3 regions of the Sporomusa sphaeroides DSM 2875 genome follow, and region 1 is predicted to be linked to each of the others. Evidence: riboswitches for the same ligand, from Rfam matches in the RefSeq annotation. Region 1 holds a riboswitch; each other region holds the start of a gene.

Region 1 (3,280 bases):
ACAGATAAGGCGAAGGGAAGTACTTTTTATGATGTAAAAGTAAATGTTATCGCCCACACGGATAGTTGTCATATTGAGGGCAGATGAAAGGAGCCTTATATGAAAAAACGAATATTGCTTGCTGTGTGCCTGCTCCTGCTTGCGGCCGTTTCCGTGCAGGCGGAGGAACCGCCTGCCAATCCGCCGCTGGACTGGGAGATCAGCGTCCGGCCTAAACCCAGTGAAGAGGAGATCGAGCGGCAGCGTTGGCTGCACGTATTTAGCAATGACATTGGTACGTTTGTCTTTGACCATAAATCCCTTAAGGTTGATGAAGCCGATAACAACCTGGTTCATGTCCTGACCAAAACCATCTTTACCGATCCGAAACTTATTGGCAGCTTAAACGACAAATATCAGGAAAAATTGACAGCAGCGGACAAAGTTGCCTACAGCGAAATCTGGATGGCCTTTAAGACCAGGGATAAAACCTATGCAGTTACCGGGATAAAAGTGGTCAGCGAACAGGGAACCGTGTTGGAAGAACGTCAGCAAACCGCAAAGTTCGCCCCTGTTCCCGTAAAGACTTTCGCCGACTCTATGTACGAAATTGTCAAAAATTATGTGCGGAATAATTAGAACTGACACCACTTGCCGGCAGTAATACCTGGCACAGTATTGCTCAAAGTTTCCATAAGAACTTTGTCGAATTTAGTAGGATAAAAACTTTCGACAAAGTTATCCATTTATGATAAAATTTAGAAAACAGACAACTAAATAAAAAATAAATATTTCCAGGTACAGGTGTCCGCAAGGACATAATAGAGAAACCGGTTAAAAGCCGGTGCGGTCCCGCCACTGTAATGGGGAGCGAATCCATGATATGCCACTGAGACGATGGTCTTGGGAAGGTTTGGAGGAGTGATGATCCTAAGCCAGGAGAACTGCCTGTACAACAATCACCGTTGACCTGCGAGAGATGGGAAGGGGATTTGGCTGCATGTTTTTTTTGCATGTAGTTCCGGCTGTTTGCCGGAATCTAAGAAGCCCCTGTCGGTTATTCGCAGGAGGCTTCTTTCTTTTTATTAACTCATACTCCTACTAACTGAAAGTCGGTGAATCGAGTGTACCATTGCCGCCGGTATCGTACTACCTTCTTCACCTTCCTGCTGCTGCTCTTCCTGCTGCCCTGGCTTGCTCAGGCCTCCCCGGCACCGCCGGCAGTCCTGCCGGATATGGCTGTTGACCGGCAGGCTGCGGTAAGCATTGGCGGTTCGCCGGAAAATGAATCCGGAACAACCCCCGGGATTACCGGCCAGGCAGGGCTTGCCACCGCCTCCGGTCTGGAACCGGGCGCTGCGCCGGAAGCCGGCCTGCAGCCTGCGCCCGAACCTGAACCTGATCTTCAGGGACCGCTGGTGGTACAGCTCAACTATCTAAAGGTCGATCAGGCCAGACCGCTGCTGAGTGTCCTGGTTCCGGAAGAAGACATTAAAACCGATCCGCTGCGAAATACCCTGGTGATTATGAGCACTCCCGACATATACAGACAAGTGGAGCAGCTGTTGGCAAAAATTGATACACCGCCGCAGCAGGTTATGTTTGAAGTGCAGGTACTGGAGATTAACCGCGATGATTTATCCAACCTCGGAGTTGACTGGGGGGCTAAGACCCTGCTGCCTTCCGAACGGCTTTACGACCATTCAAAATTCTGGATTACTACCGGCAGGTATGGCACAAATCTTCAGGGGATCATCAACCATTTAGTCGAAAAGAAAAAAGGCCGGCTGCTGGCAAGCCCGCGAATCGCTACTTTAGACGGGGTAAGGGCGCAAATCCTTATCGGGGACAAGCTGGCTGTCGAAAGTTCGCAGCCTACCACCGGCAGCATGCCCATTATTTCTGTCATCTATGTCGAGGTGGGGATTAAATTAAGCGTTACCCCAACGGTGAACAAAAATGGGTTCATCACTACTCATATTCAGCCGGAAGTGAGCAACAAGACCGATACCACCAAGAACGGCAACCCCAATATCCGCACCCGTCAGGCCGACGCCACCCTAAGGGTTAAAAGCGGGGCAACCATTGTACTGGGCGGCTTAATTCAACGCCAGGAAACCAGCAGTACCTTCAAGGTTCCGGTGCTAGGGCAGCTGCCGCTGGTGGGAAAGCTTTTCCACTCAACCGAAAAGCAAGTTACTGAGACCGAACTGGTGATTATGCTGACCCCGAAAATTATCGGTGACGACCTCTTGGCCGCCAACGTTCAGGAATAGGCTGCCGGTGTACCTCCGGTTGGCACTGTTTCTCGCATACGGCAAACAGCCTGTAGCTTTGGGAGTGATATCTGTTATGCGTATACTGCTGAAGGCGATTAGCCTGGGCCTGTTAATCCTGTTGTTGAACCTGCCGTTAACCCAGACTCATTCTGCCGCCACGGTGAATCAGCCTGTTTCCGGCGTTGCTTTGATGCCGCCAATGGTTCAGTTATCCGGTCATGTCACGCTCATAAATTGTTATGCGCCCTCCAATAGCTGTTATGCGGTTATTGAACTTCGCGAGCCGCCCGGAAAAGCCATTGTGGTCAGAACGTCCGAGCAAAAGCTGCAAAGCCTGCTGGAAACCGCTCTGGCGACAGGCAAGCTGATCTCCTTTGTCGGGCAAAACGTTATGATTGCGTCACCTCCCCGCGGCGGTACCTGGAATATGGAGGTATACGCCATTGACGAAATCACATTATATAACAAAACTTTGTAACCGACTTGCCACAATAGTTTTTTCAAGGAGAACCGATGAAACAAAGCGTATGCTGGATCATGCTTTTGCTTGCCTTGCTATTCGCACAGCCGGTTGCGGCGATAGCTGCGCCGGATATTGTCAGGCAGTGGGCGCCGGTCGTCTGCCAGTCTGATCACAGCGATGGCCTGGCAGCAAAGCAAAATGTATTTACCTTAGTGAATTATGACCTTGACTGGCGGCTCAATAATAATTGGTACAACCTGTACTTTTACCCGCTGGCGCATGCCATGTACTATTCTGTGGTGGAAAGCGATACCCATTATTATCTTGGCTATTATCAATACTATCCGCGCCATGGCCGCGGCCATGAACATGCCATGACCGGTGTGCTGCTTGCCGTAAGGAAACTGTCGGATAACACCTGCGCTCTTGATTTGCTGGTGACCTACAGTAACGGTAAATGGAAAACCCGGGATGGTGGGCGAGTGTTCCTGGCAGACGGGCACCCGGTATTGCAGCTTCGCGCCGGAACTCACGCCATTGCCGCCGCCGGCAAAAACAG
Region 2 (3,280 bases), 1.9 Mb from region 1:
TGCCTTCTCGCCGCCGATAGCGACAACAATCTCGTCTTTCGCAGTTGCCTGTGGTTTCTCTTCTTTGCTGCCGCCGCAACCTGTCAGGAGAACACTGCCCAGCATAAGCATTGCCATAGTTATTGCAACGATTCTCTTATAACTCTTGTCACTCACTTTTCAATCCCCTTCCTTTCTGTTATCCAAACAGGCCATTTAATTAAAATACATATCAAAGGCTCCGTAATAGCGATGGTCGCGATCACCGGTTGTTTTTTCCTCCAGATTTTGATACTGCAGGGACAGACGGATACCGTCCATCACCATATTCTGATAGCCAAGCATAAAACCTTTGTGTCCGTTTTGATCAACTTTTCCAAAACCGCCAAAATTTCCGTAATGGCCCGGCAAGGCATTCTTCTCAATATCCCGATAGATGATGGCAATGGCCTGATCATGCGGTACGCGGTTGTTTACAAGACCTTCATATGTATAAAAGCCTGTTTGACGTTTGCCGCTTACCCAGTTATACGACAATTGTGCCGCCCATGCGTTGGGTGAGCCCGGGGCATCGGATTTTGTATAGTTAAGCACGCTGGTAACACCTTTTTTCATTTCCCAGGAAAGGCCGGCATCTACATAATTGGCCGCCGGAGTACTGGTTTTGGGGCTGGTATCGGCAGCAATATAGCCTATATTGTATTCAAAGGATTTTTCCGGAGCAAAATTCAGGTTTACGCCCCGTACATGCGTATCTTTTTCCGGAACCACCCAATAGCCGTCCAGTCTGGTCTTGTCAAACTGATGCCTCAACGCAAAGCCGTCGGCATCTCCCTGCAGCGCCATGGCCATATAACGCCCAGTAGCCAGCGGCAGGCGTCCAGCCTGAAACTGATTAACGCCAAAAAAATCTTTTACTTGAATAAAACTACGGGTAAAGCGCATTTCATTGCTTGAGTTGCCGCTGCCGAATTTACCGCCGGCCTGAATGCGCGATTTATAGCTGACCCGGTCATTGAAGTCGGCGTTGATATGCAGTCGCTGCCGCCAATTATAGGCTTCGCTGCCGGCGTGTTCAACACTGTCCACATCCATGGCTTCAATTAAGGTCTCGCCGTCAATTGTAACCGATGTTTTCTTTGCTTTCGTCTCTTTTGCCGGCTGAACCGGTTCTTGCGGGAGATATTGCTTCGTTTGGGCCGTCCGAACGCCCAGTGTATTAAGTTCTACGGCAAATTCCTGTGCCAGCCGGTCAATCTTCGTCTTTTGCTGTGTGTCAGCCTGCTCATATTTACTCAGGGCATTTGCTAAAAACCGAGCCATTTCATAGCGGGTAGCTACTTTATTCTTGTCATATACAGCCGCATCATAGCCTACAATCAGCTTGTCCTGCACCAATGCATCAATTTCTGCATAAACCCAGTGATTTTGGGGAACGTCGGCATAGGAATTTCCCTCCGCCGATAGCCCTCCAAAACTGGTCAACAGCGTCAATGCAAGTCCCGCAATTATCTTTTTTTTCATGCTTTCCTTCCCTTCTTTTATTATGTATCCTCTATGAACCAAAACGAGTATGAACTGCTTTGGTATAGATCATAGCTTTGCTCCCCTCCCATTACAGCGGCGGGATCGCACCGGCGTTTAATCGTTTTCTCTATGAATCCTATTTGATTTTTAAGTTTTAAATTTTCCACCTAATTAAGAACTGTTCTCATTATAGTAATGGAGTTTCTATTTGTAAAACGAAATATGTCGATAATAATTATCGATATATTAAATACACTGTACAGAGAAATAACTTACATTTATCAATTACCAATATGACCTGCGCAATAAAACAGCCCTTTCCTTTATCAAAAAGGAAAGGGCTGTTAATCAGTAAACGGGTTATATAACTGCCGTTTTTAATCCCCTCCTTGTCGCTCGCAAGTTAAACGGTGATTGTCATACAGGCAGTTCTCCTGGCTTTGGATCATCACGCTGCCATACCTTCCCAGAAATCTTTGTTCCCAGTGGCATAATCATGGCTTTGCTCCCCATTACAGTGGCGGGACCGCACCGGCGTTTAACCGGTTTCTCTATTAAGTCGCAATAGCGACACCTGTTTAATCCTATTTAATTTTTAAGTTCTAAATTTTCTACGCAGAATTAATCCTATTATAAATAAAGGAGTTTCTATTTGTAAAACGAAATTTACCGATAATAGCTATCGATATTTTTAATATAGTCTATAAGGGGTAAACATAATGGATATTGAAGTTTTGAAAACGATGCAAATTTTAACACAAACAAAAAGCTTCTCAAAAACGGCGGAAATACAAAATATTGTCCAGTCAACAGTCAGCGCCCGTATAGCTGAGCTGGAAAAAACGTTGGGACAAAAACTGTTTACAAGGGATAATCAGCATGTGTCCCTGACGCAGAGCGGTCTCATGTTTCTTCCCTATGCCCAGCATATATTGGAAGACTTCGAGAACGGCAAAGCCCGATTAAATTCTGCAGCCTTCTTCGATGACCGATTAGTCATTGGTAATACATATTCTGCTTTGCCAAATCTCTTATTCCCGGTTTATCACGAATATCTGCGCTGCTTTCCCCGTATCTCGGTAAAAGCAGTCGCCGGCCATTCAACTGATATTCTGCAGTCTTTGGTAGATGGTGTCATTGATATCGCAATCGTTTATCAATTACCAAAAATTCGCCGGTTTACAACATTTTTATGTAACGAAGAGGATTTTGTTTTCGTTTGTCCGCCAGGTGATCCGCTTGCGAGCCAGGCAGAAATGCCGGTCAAAGACCTGGGGAAAATTAATTTGCTGTTTCACAACTGGGGTGGGGTTTTCAGCGATTGGATGGCTCAATTATTGCCTGGATCACGCTGGTTTCACGCCAACATCGGCAATCCGTCTTTTATCGTTTCCCTTGTTGAGGAAGGTACCGGTTCAGCCATCTTAACCCGCTCTACTGTCAAAAAAGCTTTAATTAGAAATTCTGTCGTTGAAATTCCTTTTGCTGGCTCACCTTTGCCGCCCCGCTGGCAGACATATATTGTGGTTCATCCCAAGCGTCTTACCCGGCAGCCTGTTCGTGACTGGCTTGACATAATGAGTAAGCATGATCTGACAGCAGTACCTATTTAATCCCTCTTCCTCTTTTGTTTGTGCACTTACGAACACAAAGCGGTATCAATATTATCCTACTTCTCGATAACCAGCATAAACATTGGGGTGGAATGGTTTACATTCTACCTACCGCCATAGTTTTTTATGTCGAATCATAAAAATGAAGGTCCAAACCGGAT
Region 3 (3,280 bases), 400 kb from region 1:
CCTGCCATCGCGATGGCCAGCGCCATGCCGGGAAAGGATACCATCATATCGGAAATACGCATGATTACCGTATCGGTTTTGCCGCCCATGTAGCCGGACACAACCCCAAGCACACCGCCTACGGTAAAGATACTTACCACTAAAACCAAAGTCGAAGCCAGCGAGGTGCGGGTACCATAAATAACCCGCGAGAACAAATCCCGCCCCATACGATCGGTGCCAAACCAGTGTTCGCTGCTCGGTGGTTTGTTGGCTGCAGTCAACACAGCCTGTCCCGGATCATGGGTAGCAATCTGCGGGGCAAACACCGCCACTGCCACGATGCCTAACACCAAGGCCAGAAATATGTAAAATTGACATCTGCTCCGCGCCATCGCCGGTTATACCCCTTTCCTGAGGCGTGGATCCAGAAAACTGTAAGAAACATCCACTGCCAAATTAACGATCATATAAATCAGGGCAATCCACAAGACATATCCCTGAATCAAGGGGTAGTCCATCGACGTAATGGCGTTGATGGCCAGGCTGCCCAGTGCCGGATAGGAAAAAATGACTTCAACAACCGCTGTGCCGCCAAGCAGTGAACCCAGGGACAGCCCCAGCAGCGTTAAGAGCGGCAGCATGGCATTGGGGATAACGTGCCGCCACAGCACAACTGTTTCCGATAATCCTCTAGCCAAAGCTCCATAGACATAGTCCTGACTCATTTCCTCCAATATAGCCGCGCGAACCTGACGCGCATATTTCCCTGCCATGGCAAAGGCCAGGGTAAAGGCTGGCAGAATCATCTTCTGCAAGCCCATGCCGGTGGAAACAACCGGCAGCAATTCCAGTTTAAGCGCCACAAAGTAAATGAGCAGCAGCCCCGCCCAGAAATTCGGCAAAGAAATGCCGGTGAAGGTAACCGCCCGGATAAAATAATCCAAAAACCGGTTTTGATGCAAGGCCGATAGCACTCCTGCCGGTACCGCCATCACCAGCATCATCACCAGGGACAAAAGCGCCAGCTGCAATGTGGGCAGAACCCGCACCGCCAGCATCTCGGACACCGGCTTGCCCTGAGAATAAGAAGTGCCAAAGTCTCCTTGCAGGCAGTTCATCAGCCAATGTCCATACTGCACCAGAAACGGGCGGTTCAGCCCCATTTGTTCCCGCATATCTTCCAGTATTTCTTCTGATGGAATATTGCCGGTAACGGCGAACATGGCCCGCACCGGATCTCCGGGCGCCAGATAAATGAGCAGAAAACTTAAAAAACTAATACCAAAAAGTACGATGACGATTTGAAAAAGCCGCTGCAACAATTGTCGCTTAAGAATACTCCATCACTCCTGTTCCTTCTGCAATCGGCGCCATCTGTCCAATAAAGCCCGATTGCACTTACGTAATAAATATAAAAGTCCTCCGCGTAAGCGGAAGACTTTGTCCACATATTGTCCCGTAAATAAAAATTCCTGACAATACGTCAGGAATTTCAATACGGCGCAGCCATATGCAAAAATCCCCTTCCCCATCGCTCGCGGGTTCCATGGATAGACAACAGCAGCTATCCATATTCGGTGATTGCTAAACAGGCAGTTCTTCTGGCTACGGTTCATCGCTTTGCCTCGCCTTCTCAGGATGTTGATCCTAATGGCATCATGGAGACAAAACTCACCGTTACAGCGGCGGGACCGCGCCGGACTCGAAGGATGCCAAGCATCCGTCTTCACCGGTCTTCCCTATTAAGCCCCGGAGGGCACCTGCTTCTACAATATACAATTGTAACCTATATTTACCGATTCACTGTATTGTCTATAAAAATAACATAAAAATACACTTTAGGCAATAACTTTATTTTTGCCTTACTTTCTCAAAAGCACTGTCCAAAATCAAGAATGGTTACTTATATTGGTTTGCTGCTAATTTTTGTTTGATACCTGATCTGTGGCTGTGATCTTGAAAATAACTGGTCTTAGCCCATCATTACAGCTGCAGATTGCCACTCCAGGCTTATCGATCCAATCACCATAATAAAAAATATCACTCCCATGTGCCAGGGCAAATACATATTGATACATGGCTTTCCAGGCTTCATCACATAGCCCTTCCGGTTTAGCGTAATCGCCATAATAGATATCGCCAACTTTATGCATTGGACATTTCCCCAGTCCCTTGCAGCCATAGGCTCTCGCTAATTCTTCATCAAATGTAGTTTTAATAACTTCAATTTTACACTTGTTCATGCATTCTGCTCCTTTACATTAAGTATAGCTATATCTTACAATGAAAAGGAAATAACTTGAAGTATGCACTTTTATGCCGCATACTGGTGAAAAGGTAAGTGATACTATGAGCATGAGAGAACAACGCCCAATCAACAGCTTGAAAGATACACCCTTTGGTTATACTTTATCAATGATCAGCGGCAAATGGAAAATGGTCATTTTGTATTGGCTGGCTGAAGCACAGCCAATTCGATATAATGAATTACAACGACTGATCGGTACAATTTCACATAAGACCCTGAGTGTACAACTGAAAGAATTAGAAAATGATGGCCTAATCACACGTGAAGAATATCCTCAGATTCCCCCAAAAGTTGAATACAGCTTATCTGAAAAGGGGCTATCACTTTATCCTTTGATGGAACTAATATGTCAATGGGGAGAAAAACATAAACCATAGATGATACTCTGCGGGTGCCTTTTGTTCTCCTCGAGATTTTTTCTGAGAAGCAAGTTAAGATTAAGATAAATCGAAAATGAGGAATACTATGAAAAGATATGCAAGTAAGCCCCAGAGGGACAGCGGCAAAATGCTATCGTAACTTGGGTGTTCGAGAAACCAAAATAACTTCTTACAGCCGCACACACTCACGCAGCCTTTTGGCAAACAAGCGGTTTACGGAATGTTATCCTTGATGCCGTCTTGCAAAATTTCCTCGTTTTGTGTACGCTTCATAGTAAGATGCCGACTCAGCACATTGCCCATATATTGCCTGGAACCTCTTTTCAAAGAAACGGCAGTTAGATTGCTCAGAAATGCGTGGATTTGGAATCGTTAATTCCTTCAATCATAATATTGAAATTACCTGTAAAGGGGACTCCAAAGGTAAAGTAGCCGCCATGTGTCCTCGGTTATAATTTGAAGCAGAAAGAGATAATAACCATGGACAATAAATCACAGAAGGGGATGAGTAGATGGTAAAGAATGCAATGACCGCGAAAGTTAATCTAGAAGAAATATTGAATGCTGCTACACATGGCGTGGGAACGATTTTTGCACTAATCGGACTTGG

Evidence for each region. A riboswitch is a leader RNA that binds a small molecule or an ion and turns the genes downstream of it on or off. The one in region 1 is predicted to bind cobalamin.
Region 2: another riboswitch for cobalamin. It lies ahead of SPSPH_RS12555 (hypothetical protein); the one in region 1 lies ahead of SPSPH_RS03355 (type II secretion system protein GspD).
Region 3: another riboswitch for cobalamin. It lies ahead of nikB (nickel ABC transporter permease); the one in region 1 lies ahead of SPSPH_RS03355 (type II secretion system protein GspD).

Annotation. Positions count from the first base shown of each region.
Region 1 is NZ_CP146991.1:743,816-747,095, forward strand. It holds gene SPSPH_RS03345 (molybdopterin-dependent oxidoreductase) at 1-87, shown strand, start outside; gene SPSPH_RS03350 (hypothetical protein) at 100-618, shown strand; cobalamin riboswitch at 765-945, shown strand; gene SPSPH_RS03355 (type II secretion system protein GspD) at 1,104-2,255, shown strand; gene SPSPH_RS03360 (hypothetical protein) at 2,332-2,736, shown strand; gene SPSPH_RS03365 (hypothetical protein) at 2,772-3,280, shown strand, end outside.
Region 2 is NZ_CP146991.1:2,659,622-2,662,901, forward strand. It holds gene SPSPH_RS12550 (ABC transporter substrate-binding protein) at 1-156, opposite strand, end outside; gene SPSPH_RS12555 (hypothetical protein) at 196-1,503, opposite strand; cobalamin riboswitch at 1,914-2,099, opposite strand; gene SPSPH_RS12560 (LysR family transcriptional regulator) at 2,226-3,119, shown strand; gene SPSPH_RS12565 (hypothetical protein) at 3,254-3,280, opposite strand, start outside.
Region 3 is NZ_CP146991.1:343,073-346,352, reverse strand. It holds gene nikC (nickel transporter permease) at 1-374, opposite strand, end outside; gene nikB (nickel ABC transporter permease) at 381-1,319, opposite strand; cobalamin riboswitch at 1,557-1,761, opposite strand; gene SPSPH_RS01490 (TIGR04076 family protein) at 1,902-2,225, opposite strand; gene SPSPH_RS01485 (winged helix-turn-helix transcriptional regulator) at 2,332-2,667, shown strand; gene trhA (PAQR family membrane homeostasis protein TrhA) at 3,183-3,280, shown strand, end outside.